Regions from separate parts of the Turicibacter sanguinis genome, predicted to be linked through region 1. Evidence: riboswitches for the same ligand, from Rfam matches in the RefSeq annotation. Region 1 holds a riboswitch; the other holds the start of a gene.
The links. Region 1 has a riboswitch for thiamine pyrophosphate ahead of thiT (energy-coupled thiamine transporter ThiT). Riboswitches for the same ligand answer to the same signal wherever they lie in the genome.
Positions count from the first base shown of each region.

Region 2: linked by a shared signal. The riboswitch ahead of thiM (hydroxyethylthiazole kinase) and the one ahead of thiT (energy-coupled thiamine transporter ThiT) in region 1 are both predicted to bind thiamine pyrophosphate.

Region 1 is NZ_CP053187.1:1,198,688-1,206,204, forward strand. Features, by position in the region: gene HLK68_RS05850 (ABC transporter permease) at 1-80, shown strand, start outside; gene pyrR (bifunctional pyr operon transcriptional regulator/uracil phosphoribosyltransferase PyrR) at 207-740, shown strand; gene HLK68_RS05860 (IS30 family transposase) at 1,493-2,437, shown strand; gene mutY (A/G-specific adenine glycosylase) at 2,742-3,830, shown strand; TPP riboswitch at 3,887-3,987, shown strand; gene thiT (energy-coupled thiamine transporter ThiT) at 4,069-4,677, shown strand; gene HLK68_RS05875 (cold-shock protein) at 4,971-5,171, shown strand; gene HLK68_RS05880 (helix-turn-helix domain-containing protein) at 5,277-6,374, shown strand; gene HLK68_RS05885 (glycoside hydrolase family 13 protein) at 6,496-7,517, shown strand, end outside.
Region 2 is NZ_CP053187.1:398,573-406,089, reverse strand. Features, by position in the region: gene HLK68_RS02125 (dUTP diphosphatase) at 1-105, shown strand, start outside; gene HLK68_RS02120 (hypothetical protein) at 525-1,487, shown strand; TPP riboswitch at 1,485-1,595, shown strand; gene thiM (hydroxyethylthiazole kinase) at 1,663-2,475, shown strand; gene thiE (thiamine phosphate synthase) at 2,462-3,091, shown strand; gene thiD (bifunctional hydroxymethylpyrimidine kinase/phosphomethylpyrimidine kinase) at 3,088-3,861, shown strand; gene HLK68_RS02100 (helix-turn-helix domain-containing protein) at 4,459-5,451, shown strand; gene HLK68_RS02095 (YbhB/YbcL family Raf kinase inhibitor-like protein) at 5,604-6,104, shown strand; gene HLK68_RS02090 (AEC family transporter) at 6,127-7,065, shown strand; gene HLK68_RS02085 (hypothetical protein) at 7,148-7,517, shown strand, end outside.

The DNA of each region.
Region 1 (7,517 bases):
TATTTACCTACTTTATTGCAATGGGATGCTCAAAAGCTCAACTTGATCGTATTTCGTTACATGAAGTTCTTAAATATTAAGTTAAATAATTTGTTGAAATATTCAAAAACATACTATATTATGATATTCTAATGATAAAAGGCCGTTTATCACAAAGTTATGAAATGTGATGAGAGAGTTTCTAAGTAGAAGGAAGGGGTCTCTTGATGGAAAAAGTGTTATTTGATCATGATACGATTACGCGATCATTAAAACGTATCGCACATGAAATTTTAGAAAAAAACGACAATTTAAATGATGTTGTTATTATAGGAATCCGTACACGTGGAGCTTACTTAGCTCAACGATTAGTAAAGTTAATCGAAGTTTTTGAAGGGGTAGAAGTGCCACTTGGTGAATTAGATATTACAAAATATCGCGATGATATTACACGCGAAATGAAAGAAGTCATTATGAACCAAAGTTCAGTTCCAATGATGTTAAATGGAAAAACGGTTATTCTAGTTGATGATGTTTTATATACAGGACGTACTGTACGCGCCGCTTTAGAAGCTGTTTTAGAATATGGGCGCCCTAAAAATATTCAACTCGCAACATTAATCGATCGAGGACATCGCGAACTTCCAATTCGTGCAGATTATGTAGGTAAAAACATCCCGACTTCTCATAAAGAAGTAGTTAAACTATATCTAACAGAACTTGACGACAAAGATGCCGTAATCCTATCAAAAGGCGAGTAATATAAAAAGCTGAGACAACTGTTTTGATACTTGGAAAAATGCAAGGAAGAGATGAAAAGGATTGTTTGAAATCCGGTCAGCACTTCCGATTTTTCTCAAGTATCAGGTTGTCGAAGCTAGATTGTATAAAAAGCTGAAAAGACCGCTTAAATGCGACTAAAAGTGCTTAGCCACCGCGTGTTTTAAAAACACAAGAGTGGATAAAACTTTATAGAGCATTTGGTCTTTGAGGCTAGATTAATAAAATCCCCCTGCATCAAATGTTTCTACCTTTCCTGTTAGTTAAGGAGAAACATTAATGCGCAGGATAATATGGATTAAAACTTCGCATAGCTCAGTTAGAGCTATCTAAAAATTTTCACGAAAAAACATAAAAAAGGTCTAAATACGAAGAATTATACATATTATGTAGAGAAGTGAGATGTGGCGTCACTTTCCCTTAAAGAGATTTTCTCTACTAGGGGGAATGAGTCATTTTCTTACCTCGATATCTCTCTTTTTGTATCATACAGTCCCTTTTGTTTTTTCAAGATTTTTAATGAAAGTTGTTAGTTGTTCAATTAGTCATTCTTTTTTGTTTCTGATTGATGGCTAACAAATAAAAAACACGCAAGTCGCTGGTCACGATTTGTGTGTTTTTTTTTAATGACAGATTGTAATATTAAGTGCGACACATAAAAAAAAGCTCATAAATAGAATCTTTGTTATAGAATGAAGTTACCACACCCAATTCTTAACAAGGAGATCTATTTATGAGTTATAAACATCTTAACACATTTGAGCGCACACGTATAGAAGTTCTTTCAAAAATGGGCTATTCAACGAGACAAATCGCTCAACAACTAAATCGTCATCATTCAACGATTGCTCGTGAACTGAAACGAAATACTCAAAAGACGTATCAGGCTGAGTTAGCAGAAGAATTAGCTGGACAACGTCGATTAAGTTGTCGTTGTCCAGAGAAGAAATCTGAACAAGTCATTCAGACCATCCAACATTATTTAAAGTTAACCTGGTCGCCTGAACAAATTTCTAATACCGTTTTAAAGGGTGTTCTTTCATTTAAAACCATTTATCGTTGGATTTATGATGAAACCATTTTGTTAGGAGATTTAAGTTGTTTAAGACAAAAAGGAAAGCGACGAAAACCACGAGAAACACGCGGACGATTTAACATTGGAACGTCGATTCATCAACGTCCCAAAGAAGTAAAAAGACGTGAAACGTTTGGGCACTGGGAATTAGATACGGTTGTTTCAAGTCGTGGAAAGAGTAAAGGTTGCTTGGCGACCTTTGTTGAACGTCAAACACGTTTTTATGTGGCCATTAAAATAGAAAATCGCTCAGCAACAGAAATGTACCGAGCGATTAGTGAGTTATATAAACTCTTTCCTAAAGACACCTTTAAAACTTATACGGTTGATCGAGGAAAAGAGTTTGCTTGTTATTCCAAAGTAGAAGCTGATTTAAAGGTTCCTGTTTACTTCGCAGATGCCTATTCGTCTTGGCAAAGAGGAAGTAATGAAAATGCCAATGGTCTTCTTCGAGAGTTTTTCCCGAAGAAGACAGATTTAGCACGAGTCAGTGACGAAGAGATTAATGAGGCACTCTGCCTCATTAATCATCGACCACGAAAATGTTTAGGGTGGAAAACTTCATTCGAGCTATTTCATGAGAAACTGTCGCATTTGTATTGACAATTCGTCTAATGCTTAAATTTATAGTATTAATTATGGAATTTTGCAAGATAAAATCATTTGTTGTCAGTATTTGTGAGTAATTAAGACTAGCATTTTGTGTTGAAAATAGATATAATCTTTATTAAAGGTAATTGTAGTTGGGGTAAAAATGCTACAATTTATCATTTAATTCCTACAAAATTTAAAAAGCACCGGTTTCCTGCCAGGTGCTTTTTCTTTGTTTAAAATGCGAATTTTGTAGTATATTGTGTTTAAATTCAGAGTGTATCTGATAGACTAATATTATAAGTAGGTGATTAAGATGACTCAAAATTATATAGAGCATTTAAATATAGAACAATTTCAAAAGGATTTAATTGATTGGTATTATATTGTGAAGCGTGATTTGCCTTGGCGTATTAATCGTGATCCGTATCGTATTTTAGTTTCAGAGATTATGCTACAACAAACTCAGGTTGTTACAGTGATTCCGTATTATGAACGTTTTATGAAGCTTTTTCCAACCACAAAGGAGTTGGCAGAGGCGGATGAGCAAACATTGTTAAAGGCATGGGAAGGATTGGGGTATTATTCTCGTGCTCGTAATTTACAAGAGAGCGCAAAGATGATTGAAGCGATGGGTGGGTTTCCAACGACTCATGAAGAAATTTTAAAGTTAAAAGGCGTTGGTCCTTATACAGCGGGGGCTGTTAGTAGTATTGCTTTTGGTATCCCGGCTCCTGCGGTTGATGGGAATGTTTTTCGAGTAATGAGTCGAGTTTGTTGTATTTTTGAGGATATTGCGAAACCTAAAACTCGTAAAGTTTTTGAATCTGTGGTGACTGACGTGATAAGTCATGAGGATCCAAGTGCCTTTAATCAAGGATTAATGGAGCTTGGAGCGACAATTTGTACACCTAAATCTCCTAAGTGTTTGGAATGTCCAGTTCAAAAACATTGCCAGGCTTTTAAACAAGGGATTGATGATTTATTACCTGTTAAAACTAAGGCGAATGCTCAAGTTAAAACTAAGTTAGTAGTGGCCATTGTTGAAAACCAATACGGTGAGTATTTGGTAAATAAGCGACCGGATAAAGGACTGCTAGCAAATTTTTATGAGTTTATGAGTTTTGAATATGATGGGACGCTAGAACCTGCTGAGTTCTTGTTAGAAAAGTTATCCCCAGTTTGTAAAAATGTTGAGTCCATTCAAGCGATTGGAACATTTAATCATGTTTTTTCACATCGAATTTGGGAAATGGAAAGTTATTCAGTTAAAGTAACAACGGATATTACCTTGAGTGATGAGGTGGCAGAAAATAGTGGATTGTGGATAAGTTCTACAAGTTTACATGAGTATCCACTTGTAGCTGCACATCATAAGATTTTATCAGAGTATGATAAGTTATAGTTTTGTCGAGTTGTTTTATTTGACCGAATAGGAAATATGTGTTAAGTTAAAAGTGTTAATGATACTAGGGGTGCCTTACGGCTGAGAGTGTAGCGATACATAACCCTTTGAACCTGAACTAGTTAGGACTAGCGGAGGGAAGTAGACAGAATTTTTATTAAATGCTATTTTAATAAAATTATATTCTTATACTTTTAATTAAGCCGTAAAGCCTCCTTATAACAGGGAGGATTTTTTTATGCAAAATTCAAAAACGAAAAAATTAGTGGAAATGAGTATCTTAGTTGCCTTAGCATTCGTGCTTGACTATGTAGCTAACATTTATTCAGGATGGTTCTGGCCATTTGGAGGATCAATTTCAATTTCATTAGTACCACTTGCCGTTATTGCATTTCGCTATGGGTGGGTAGCGGGATTTTTAAGTGGATTTACAATGGGATTGTTACAATTGCTAACGGGAGCTTATATCATGCACCCAATTCAAGTGTTATTTGATTATCCGTTACCATATGCAGTACTAGGATTTGCAGGATTCTTTGCAAGTAAGGTCAATGTGGTTGAAGTGGGGCAACGTAGTCTTTATATTTGGCTTGCCACAGGAATCGGTTCAATTGCAAGATTAGTGTGCCATATTATTTCAGGTGTCGTATTCTTCGCAGACTATGCACCAGAAGGAATGAATCCAGTTGTATATTCAGTTGGTTATAATACACCATTTGTTTTAGCATCATATATTTTGAGTGCTATTATCTTAGTTGTTTTATATAAACGTTACGCGAATCAATTAGTTCGTATACAAAAAGAAAAAGTAGTGACTCCTTCAAGTGAAACAGCTGCATCAGTATAAAAAATTAGAAAAAGAGCAATTTTAATCAGATTGCTCTTTTTTATGTAGATGAATAATACTATTTAATTCGGAGAATGTAAAAAATAAATTTTAAGATAATAAATTTAGGATACTGTTGACATTATGTATGAGAGGGTATATAATAAGAGTATGTTAAGTAGTTGTCTATAGCTTTTAAAAATCATGAAATTCACATGTTATTAGAGATTATATTCTACCACTCAATGTAATCTGTAATAATACGTGAATTTTTTTACTTTCATTACAGAAATAAAATTTTAGGAGGTACCAATATGAAAGGTACAGTTAAATGGTTTAACGAAGAAAAAGGATTTGGATTTATCACTGCAGAAAACGGAAGCGACGTATTCGTTCACTTCTCAGCAATTAAAGCTGACGGATTCAAACGTCTTGAAGAAGGACAAAAAGTAACATTTGAAACTGCTGAAGGACAACGCGGACTTCAAGCTCAAAATGTTGTTGTAAACTTCTAATTAAGAGATTAATAAGAATTTATGAGAGACTTCATGTTTATGAAGTCTCTTTTTTTGTTTATCATGTATACTAGAGTTAATACTATTAAAATTGAGGGATGACTGATGCGAGATTTAAATGGATTATTAGAGAAGCAGAATTTAACGTTGCTTGGTTCATTAATTAAGGTAAATCGAATTCGTCAAAATATGAGTCAGCAACATTTAGCACAGGGGATTTGTGTGCCTTCTTATTTGAGTAAGATTGAGAATGGGGAGGTTGTCCCAAGTCTTGATATTATTGAGTCTTTGTTTGATGAGCTTGATATTAGATACTATAGCGATTCAAATTTTTTAAGAGAAAGTCGAGAGTTAATTGATGAGTTTTTTGATGAACTGAATTTAAATGGTTTTGTGAAGTCTGGTGAGATTTTTGAACGATTAGTAAAGCAAGAGGATAAGTTTATTCATTCTCCTTTGATTGTTGACTATTATTTAGTCCATTTTGCGAAGTTTTGTTCAACATCTGAGCGTGATAAGTTTGATGAGGTATTGATGATGATTCAATCTATTGAGCATTTATTAACGAATCATCAACGATTTAAGTATTATTTTTATTTAGGGTTAGATCAGTTGCTTTATTATCGCGATGCGACCTTAGCACGCGATTTGTTATTAAAGTCTACTAATTATGAAACAACAGGGCATTCTCTTTTGTATTTGGCGATGGCTTATTATAAGTTGTCGAGTTACTATGAAGCATTTGAATTTGCTGAAAAGTCGTATCAAACTTATTTGGATGAGGGAAATTTAATTGGGTTGATTGGCTTTTATCATTTTAAGGCGGTACTTTGTTATAAGGTAGGGAGTACTGAGCGCGCACTTAGACAGTATGAGCGCTCTGTGACTTATATGAAGAAGTTGAATCGTTTGGAGTTTTTGAAGGAGGCACAGGAGGGTCAGACTTTTATGTTAAATCGATTGAATCAGTCGGATGAGCCTTTGGTGATTGAGGATACAATTACCTCACAAATCTTAACGCTTTGTGAAAATGGGGATAAGTCACAGCTTGATGAACTTCAAGATTTAATTACGAAATATAAGGAACAGGGAATGTCTAACTTATTGTATGATGAATGTTTATATGAATCAGTTATAAAGTTTTATGTACGAAATCGGATGTATAAAGACGCTTATTTATTAACTGGTGAGAATCATTTGTGAGAAAGTCTTACTTTTAAAAGGTCTTTAATATAAATTTTAGCCCTTCATTTCTCATTGGCAGTACGATGAATATGAGGACTCTTTTTTGTATAATGAAGAAGTAAGAAGGGGGCAGCTAAAAATGATTAAACAAGCAATTTACCACCGTGCAAAAAGTGCGTATGCTTATGCATATGACAAAGAAACGCTTCATATCCGTTTAAGAAGTGCTAAAAATGATATAAAGTTAGTCAAGTTACTTGGAAATGATCCATATGATTGGCAACCTAATGAGAAAGGTGAATATGAATGGTGCTTAAAATCAACGCCAATGATAAAACAACATTCAACATCAGAGTTTGATTACTGGTTTATTGAAATCAAGCCAACGTATCGTCGTTTTAAATATGGATTTATTTTAAATGATGGGATAGAAGAATTATTATTTATTGAGCGTGGATTTTTTAGTGTTGAGGATGAAGTAATTAAGAAGGATGTTAATAGTTATTTTGCATTTCCGTATTTAAATGCTGAAGACGTATTTAAGGCACCAGATTGGGTACGTGATACGATGTGGTATCAAATTTTTCCTGAACGTTTTGCAAATGGAGATGATTCAATTAGTCCTGAGAATGTTCTTCCTTGGGGAGAGGGGGAAGTGACGATTGATTCTTTTTATGGTGGTGACTTGCAAGGAATTGTGGATAAGTTGGATTATCTGCAAGAGCTTGGAATTAATGGACTTTATTTAACTCCGATTTTTGAATCACCGTCTACTCATAAGTATGATACGGTGGATTATTATAAAATTGATCCTCATTTTGGAGATGATGCTATTTTTAAAACGTTAGTAAATGAAGCTCATCAGCGTGGAATGAAAGTGATGCTTGATGCAGTGCTTAATCATATGGGATATCATTCACCTCAGTGGCAAGATGTTGTGAAAAATGGTGAGCAGTCAGTATACAAAGACTGGTTCTTCATTCATGAGTTTCCAGTTGTTGATGAGGAAGGGGCTCCGATTATCGGAACGTACGAAACTTTTAGCTTCACACCGTATATGCCAAAGATTAATACAAATCATAAAGAGGCAAAACAATATTTAATTAATATCGCATTGTATTGGATTAAGGAGTTTGGGATTGATGCCTGGCGACTTGATGT
Region 2 (7,517 bases), 800 kb from region 1:
ATGGTTGAAGTTCCGAAAATGGCGATTGAAGAAATCAGCTACGAAGACTTATTAAAAATCGAATCAGAACGCGGAACAGGAGCACTCGGATCATCAGGTAAATAAAAGGCTGAGAGTGACGGGTAATCTTGCGTAAAAGTCGTAGCTAATGCTCAAAACTCGGTTTATGAGTTTAGTAGCATTAGGAGACTTTATAGAAAGATTGTCGCTCGAAGCTGGATTAAATAAAAAGCTGAGAGTGACGGGTAATCTTGCGTAAAAGTCGTAGCTAATGCTCAAAACTCGGTTTATGAGTTTAGTAGCATTAGGAGACTTTATAGAAAGATTGTCGCTCGAAGCTGGATTAAATAAAAGGCTGAGAGTGACGCTAAACCAAGGCATAACCCTAAAGGATAACTAATATTATCAACATTAAAATAAAACCATGTCGCTCGACATGGTTTTTGTTTTGAATAATTTTTGTCGGATAGATTGTTTTTACAATAATTTTTGTTCGTTATATAATGTGAGAAAAGAGGTGGATTATGGTTCTAAATATAAGTAGCTCAACGATTTTAGTTATGTTTGTAGCATTTTTGATGCCAGTGCTTTTGGCATATAAATCATATTTTTATGGCCGCGGAAGCTATGCATTTTTAAATAAATCGAATATTGAATGTATTCAAGGCGTCTGTCTGATTTTAATTTTGTTTCACCAAGTGATTGAACGAGTGAGCCATCCTGATTTAATACTTCAGTTTCTTCAAACCCTAGGAACTGGCGCTTTAGCTGTTTATTTGTTTTTGGTGGGGGTAGAATTTAGGAATTTTTCAATTCAAGCAAATCGATTGATTAAAAAGAGAATATTTCAAAGGGCAATACGCTTGTTTTTGATGTTTGTATCAGGTAACGTTTTAATGGGATTGGTTCAGGTTTATCTTGGTGAGGAAGTTTCGTTGTTTAAAATCTTACAGCATACGATAATGGGACAGTTTTTAGATGGAAGTCAGGCGTCTTTGATTGTGACGTTGTTTGTGTTTTATTTATTAATGGGATTCACACAAAATATAAAAATTTTGAGTCTATTTGGTTTGTTAGCTGGGTGGCCAGGGATCTTTGTTATGGTTGGGATGTGGGTTGCACGTTATCAAAAAGTTGTATTTATGATATTAAGAAAGCATTTATTAAATCTGAGTTTAATTTGTGGGATTTTATTGTTGCTTTCTATTAGTTGGAACTTTTTATTACCGATTGCTAGTGTACTAGGCATTATGGTCGTGTTGATGAAGGTTCAATTCAAATCAAAGGTATTTAAGTTAGTGAAGCAACTTTCACTTCCTTTATATGTGTTGCAACTCCCTCTTTTATATCTTGTATTTTATTCGTCGGAGCCAAAGGATAGTATGTTCGTTTTAGTCACCATTGGACTGAACCTGATGCTCATTTTGATTTTTAGAGTTATGTTGTTGACGGAGTTTAAGTCGTATGATAAAGTTAAGTATAATTAAATATGGAAAGGGAGCTGGCCCAAGCCGGCTGAGAGGATGCGAAATGGAGCGTCGACCTATAACCTGATTTGGATAATGCCAACGTAGGGAATGTACTGGAATTTTAACGTATATCGTTTTGATGTAAGGGATGGGCCTATGGTCCATCCCTTTTTTGATGATGGGGGGAATTTTAATGTTAAAAAAAATCGTAAAGAATGTTCAAAACCAAACACCACTTGTACACAATATCACGAATTATGTGACCGTTAATGACTGTGCCAATATTATTTTAGCTTGTGGTGGATCTCCAATCATGGCAGATGAAATGACTGAAGTTGAAGAGATTACGACGATCTGTCAAAGTCTTGTCATTAATATTGGAACTTTAAATTCGCGTACAATTGAGGCAATGATTACGGCTGGTAAAAAAGCAAATCAATTAAATCATCCGGTTATTTTAGATCCAGTTGGGGCTGGAGCATCGACACTTCGGACTGAAACAGTCGAACGATTGATTAAAGAGGTGAAGTTCTCAGTTATTCGTGGGAATATTTCTGAGATTAAGACGTTAGCGGCTGGAACAGGTCAGACACTTGGGGTAGATGCTAGTGCAGCCGATTTAGTCACTGATAAAAACATAGATTCAGTAATCGAAATGGCGAGAACATTAAGTGAAAAAACAGGTGCTGTGATTGCCATCAGTGGTGTTATTGATTTAGTAGTAGATATAAACCAAGTTTTTATGATTCGAAATGGGCATCCGTTAATGTCTAAAATTACAGGGGCAGGCTGTATGTTAACTGCGGTGATTGGAGCATATTGTGGAGCTAATCCAAATCAGGTAATAGAGGCAACAGTTACTGCAATTTGTGCAATGGGATTATGTGGAGAAATCGCAGCAACCAAATGTGAAGGAACTTCAAGTTTTAAAATGCATTTAATTGATGCAATGAGCACATTAAATGAAACCATTCTTGAAGGAGGAATGAAGATTGAAACTAAATAAGCAAGATTTAAGTCTATATTTAGTGACTGACCGACATTGGACTAAAGATCAATCATTAGTTGAACAAGTTGAAGCAGGACTTAAAGGTGGTGTGACCATGGTTCAATTAAGAGAAAAGAATTTAAGCGATGAAGAGTTTTTATTAAAAGCTTTAGAGTTAAAGGAATTGACTACAACGTATAAAGTTCCTTTTATGATTAACGATAACGTTTGGGTGGCGATTCAGTCTGATGCAGATGGAATCCATATTGGCCAAGATGATTTACCTGCGGATGAAGTTAGAAAGTTAGTAGGTGAAGAAAAAATACTTGGAGTATCAGTTCAAACTGTTGAACAAGCTCAAATTGCCAAAAGACAAGGTGCGGATTACTTAGGTGTTGGTGCTGTATTTTCTACTGACACCAAAAAGGATGCGAAACATGTTCCCCTACAGGTATTAAAAGAAATTTGCGAGGCTGTGAATCTTCCAGTCGTTGCGATTGGGGGAATTGATGAAGATAATGTGGACGAGTTAACTGGTAGCGGAATTTGTGGAGTCGCAGTCGTATCAGCTATTTTAGCGTCAGATGATATAACGCAAGCTGCAAAAAACTTAAAAAGGGATTGGGTATTATGAAAAAAGTGTTAAGTATTGCGGGATCAGATTGTAGTGGAGGTGCTGGAATTCAAGCGGATTTAAAGACGTTTTGCGCACACGGTGTTTATGGAATGAGTGCGATTACGGCATTAACAGCGCAAAATACATTAGGAGTTACAATGGTTGAAGAAGTGAGCCCTGAGATGGTACGTGCTCAATTGGATGCTATTTTTACGGATATTGTACCGGATAGTGTAAAGATTGGAATGGTTTCATCTTCAGTTATTATTGAAGCAATTGTCGAAAAGTTAATGGAGTATCCAGCTGTTTCTATTGTTCTTGATCCTGTGATGGTTTCTACGAGTGGAAGTCGCTTATTAAATGAAGAAGCAATGAGCGTCTTAATTAAAAAATTGATGCCACTGGCTACAATGATTACGCCAAATTTACAAGAAGCTGAGTGTTTATGTGGATTTAACATTCAGTCAAAAGAAGAAATGGTTTTAGCCGCTAAAAAGATTGCATCCTTTTATAAAGGACATATCTTAATTAAAGGTGGTCATTTGGATGATTGTGCAGATGATTTATTGTACGTTGATGGAGAAGTGACATGGTTTTTAGGAGAGCAGATTGAAAATCCTAATACACATGGAACGGGATGTACACTTTCTTCTGCGATTACGAGTAATTTAGCATTAGGCTATGATGTTCAAACGAGTGTAAAAAATGCGAAGTTGTATATTACTAAAGCGTTAAAGGCTAATCTTGATTTAGGGCATGGTCGTGGACCTTTAAATCATCTTGTTTAAAAAATAACGTCATTTTATTAAGTTAATCTATAATTTTGACATATTCCGTTTAATTTATCCGTATAATGAAATGATGAGGGGTTGATTCGGATGGATAGTGGATTATCACGAAGGCTTTTGATTGGTTTAATTAGTGCATATAGTTTATTTTATTTGATTCTAAATATAGGGTCTCATTTCTTTTAAAAAGGCAAATCACATCGATTTGTCTTTTATTTTTATCTACAATAAAAACAGTCAAAAAGACACATTAAATCAAAACTCATAACTAACTAACATATTTTATCTAACTATGACAATTTCTCTTTTTCATCCACTGTTTTTCAACATCACACCAACAAAATATCTCAAAATATTTCCTAGGAAAAGGGGTGCAGCCCCCATGCTAAGAAGAACAATCGAAGATTGTTATATTAGCCATCTTCATTTGATGGGGTGGGCTTAGTGGGATCATCCACTTTTAAAGCCTGACACTTTATTAAATGCACAAAGGAGAGAGGCAACAGATTATTGCGTGACTGCAGCGCATAAAAAGTAGCATACTGATGTAGAATTTAGTAAGATATCATCAGATAGAGACAAAGAGGAGATGGAGAAATGGAGCATCATCAGTTAGGAACTCAGATTGCAACATTAAGAAAACGTAGGGGAATGTCTCAAGAAGAGTTGGCAAACCAACTATGTGTGACGAGGCAGGCCATTTCAAATTGGGAGCGAGGTATGACGCAGCCTGATCTTGAGATGTTGATGAAGTTAGCGGCTATCTTTGAAACAGATTTAGATGGATTAATGGGCATAAAGTCAGATATTAAAGAAGAACCCGTTGAGTTAAATTTAAAGCCTATGAAGTGGATGTACTTAACACAGCTGTTTTCTTTGATTGGTTATTTCGTCTTTGTTGTACTTAGTCCAAGGTATGAAGTTTCTGGTATTCTCATCATCTTGTTAACTTTTTTAATGATGGCAACTAGCATTTATTTTGTGTTTACACATGGCATTAAAACAGGTGATTATACCTTAGTGGCCGGATACGATAAACGAGTTCATTATCATGATTCAAGTTTAAAAAAAATGGCGTATATCACTGAGTTTTATTGTCTCTTTACGACGCTTAGTTACAGTTTGATTTATATCATCCTAAGTTTGATGCAGTTAGAGATTTCTTGGCTTTTTATGTTGTTAATCGTTGTCTTTATGATTCAATTTATCGGTGGAATTTTATTGATTAATGTTAAATATCGTCAAGAGATATTCGTAGAGCCATCTGAACAAGAAGAAGCACGAGTTGGGATGTGGATTGTCCTTGTATTTGTCAGTTCGATTATGATTATGGTGATTGCAACAATCGTGACTCAATTAGCTTTCAATATTAGTAACAATACAGTAGAAGCAGGTCAATTAGTTTTGTTTATTTTACCGTATATCTTTTTAAATATGGTAGGCCTATTTTTAGAACAAAATCGTGTGAAAAAGGCAGTCAAAGAACAGCGTGCATATCGCCCGGATCGGATGACATATTTAATTATTTTAGCCTGTCTTATTTTGTTAGTGGGCATGATTTATACGGGGTATCAAACAACTTTAAGATAAAAAAGGACGAGCGTTATGTTCGTCCTTTAGTTTAATCGCATAAAAAGTGGGTGTTCAGATAAAAATAGAGAGAATCCTAATACAATGATTGGGAATCTCCCTATTTTTTTGATGTGGAAAACGTTATAATGTATTTAAAAGGAGATGATTAAATGAAAGTGACAAGTACAGGTATTATTGATGGAATCATTGCCGATGAGTATGGAGCAAAAGGGACTCAATTTAATGAGAATGAGATGCCTTTATATTCGTTACCGTTAAAAATTGAAGATGCACCACAAGGTACGAAGTCTTTTGCCATTGTGATGGAAGATAAAGACGCAGTTCCAGTTTGTGGTTTTTCATGGATTCATTGGTTAGTCGCTAACTTAACGCGCGATGAGTTATTAGCAGGTGAATCTCAAACAGCTACTGATTTTATTCAAGGTGTCAATAGTTGGATTAGCATTCAAGGAGATAATCAAAGTATTGAAGCCTCTAGTTACTATGGAGGAATGGCTCCACCCAATGCCCCTCATCTTTATGAGACACATGTTTATGCATTAGATACATTACTTGATTTGAAACCAGGATTTTATATGAACGAGCTTTATCGTGCGATGGACGGTCATATTTTAGATTGCTTCACATTAAAAGGAGAGTACTCAAACTAAAGGGAGTTTGTAGGGGAGACGTATGGAGAATTTAATTTTATCATTAAACGTAGTGCTACCACTGTTTTTAATGATTGTACTAGGATATGTATTAAAGGTTTTAAAGATTTGGGACACACATACGATTAATGGAATGAATACGGTAGTTTTCAAAGTATTTTTACCATTGTTATTATTTATTAATGTGTATCAAACAGACATCGCAGGAGTTTTTAATTTAAAACTCATGTTGTTTGCGATTTTCAGTGTGATACTTATTTTCTTAATCACTTGGGGCATTATTTGTTTAATTGAGAAAGAAAATCCTAAGCGTGGTGTTTTGATTCAGGCTATTTTTCGAAGTAATTTTGTGATTTTTGGGATTCCAATTGCTACCTCTTTATGTGGGGCTGAATCGACAGGAGCAGCTGCTTTATTAGTTGCAGTTATTGTGCCGTTATTTAATATTTTAGCGGTCATCACCCTCGAAACATTTCGTGGAAGTCGCATCCATGTGAGGAAAATTCTAAGAGGAATTGTCACGAATCCATTAATTATCGGGTCGCTACTCGGTCTGTTATTTTTGGCTATAGGCATTAAGTTAACATCGGCTATTGAGAAAACAATTAGCGATTTATCAAAGGTGACAACGCCATTGGCACTCGTTATTTTAGGAGCATCATTTACGTTTTCGAGCGTTCGAGGCAATTTAAGAAACTTGTGCATTGGATTACTTGGAAAATTGGTGTTAGCACCTGTTATCTTTTTACCCCTGGCGATTATGTTTGATCTTAAAGGGACGAGTTTAGCAATCTTACTTGCGATTTTTGGATCTCCTCCGGCGGTTTCGTCGTTTAGTATGGCGAAGCAAATGGATGGCGATGCAGATTTGGCAGGACAACTTGTTGTGTTTGGCTCGATGTTTTCGGTCCTCACGATGTTTATTTGGATTTTTATTTTGAAAGAGGGACAGTTTATTTAAGAGCTTTTGTCGATTCGTTCATATTTGATTACTTATCGTTCATAGGTTAGTAATACCTTGAATGAAGTAGGAGGAATGAAATATGAATATTAGAATGGCAACGCTTGAAGATGTAGAAACTTTACATAATCTGCATTTTGCCTTAAATCGTCATCGTCACAGTTTACAACCAACGAATTATCAAGGAAAAAGTATGGATGAGGAATGGATTGAGGAAAATATTAAAACTCGTTATCGAGATTATATTTTATTAGAGGTTGATAACGAGATTAAGGGAATGGCTTTAGTTGAAATTAAGGAGACGTATTCGGTTCCCGGAAGCGTGAAGTATAAGTATTTGGATTTGATGTCCTTTTATATTGTGCCTGAGCTTGATTTAAATTATTATGGTCACGAGTTGTTTACGGCAGTGCGCGCTTGGGGAAAAAAATATTTCTTATCATATATTCAAT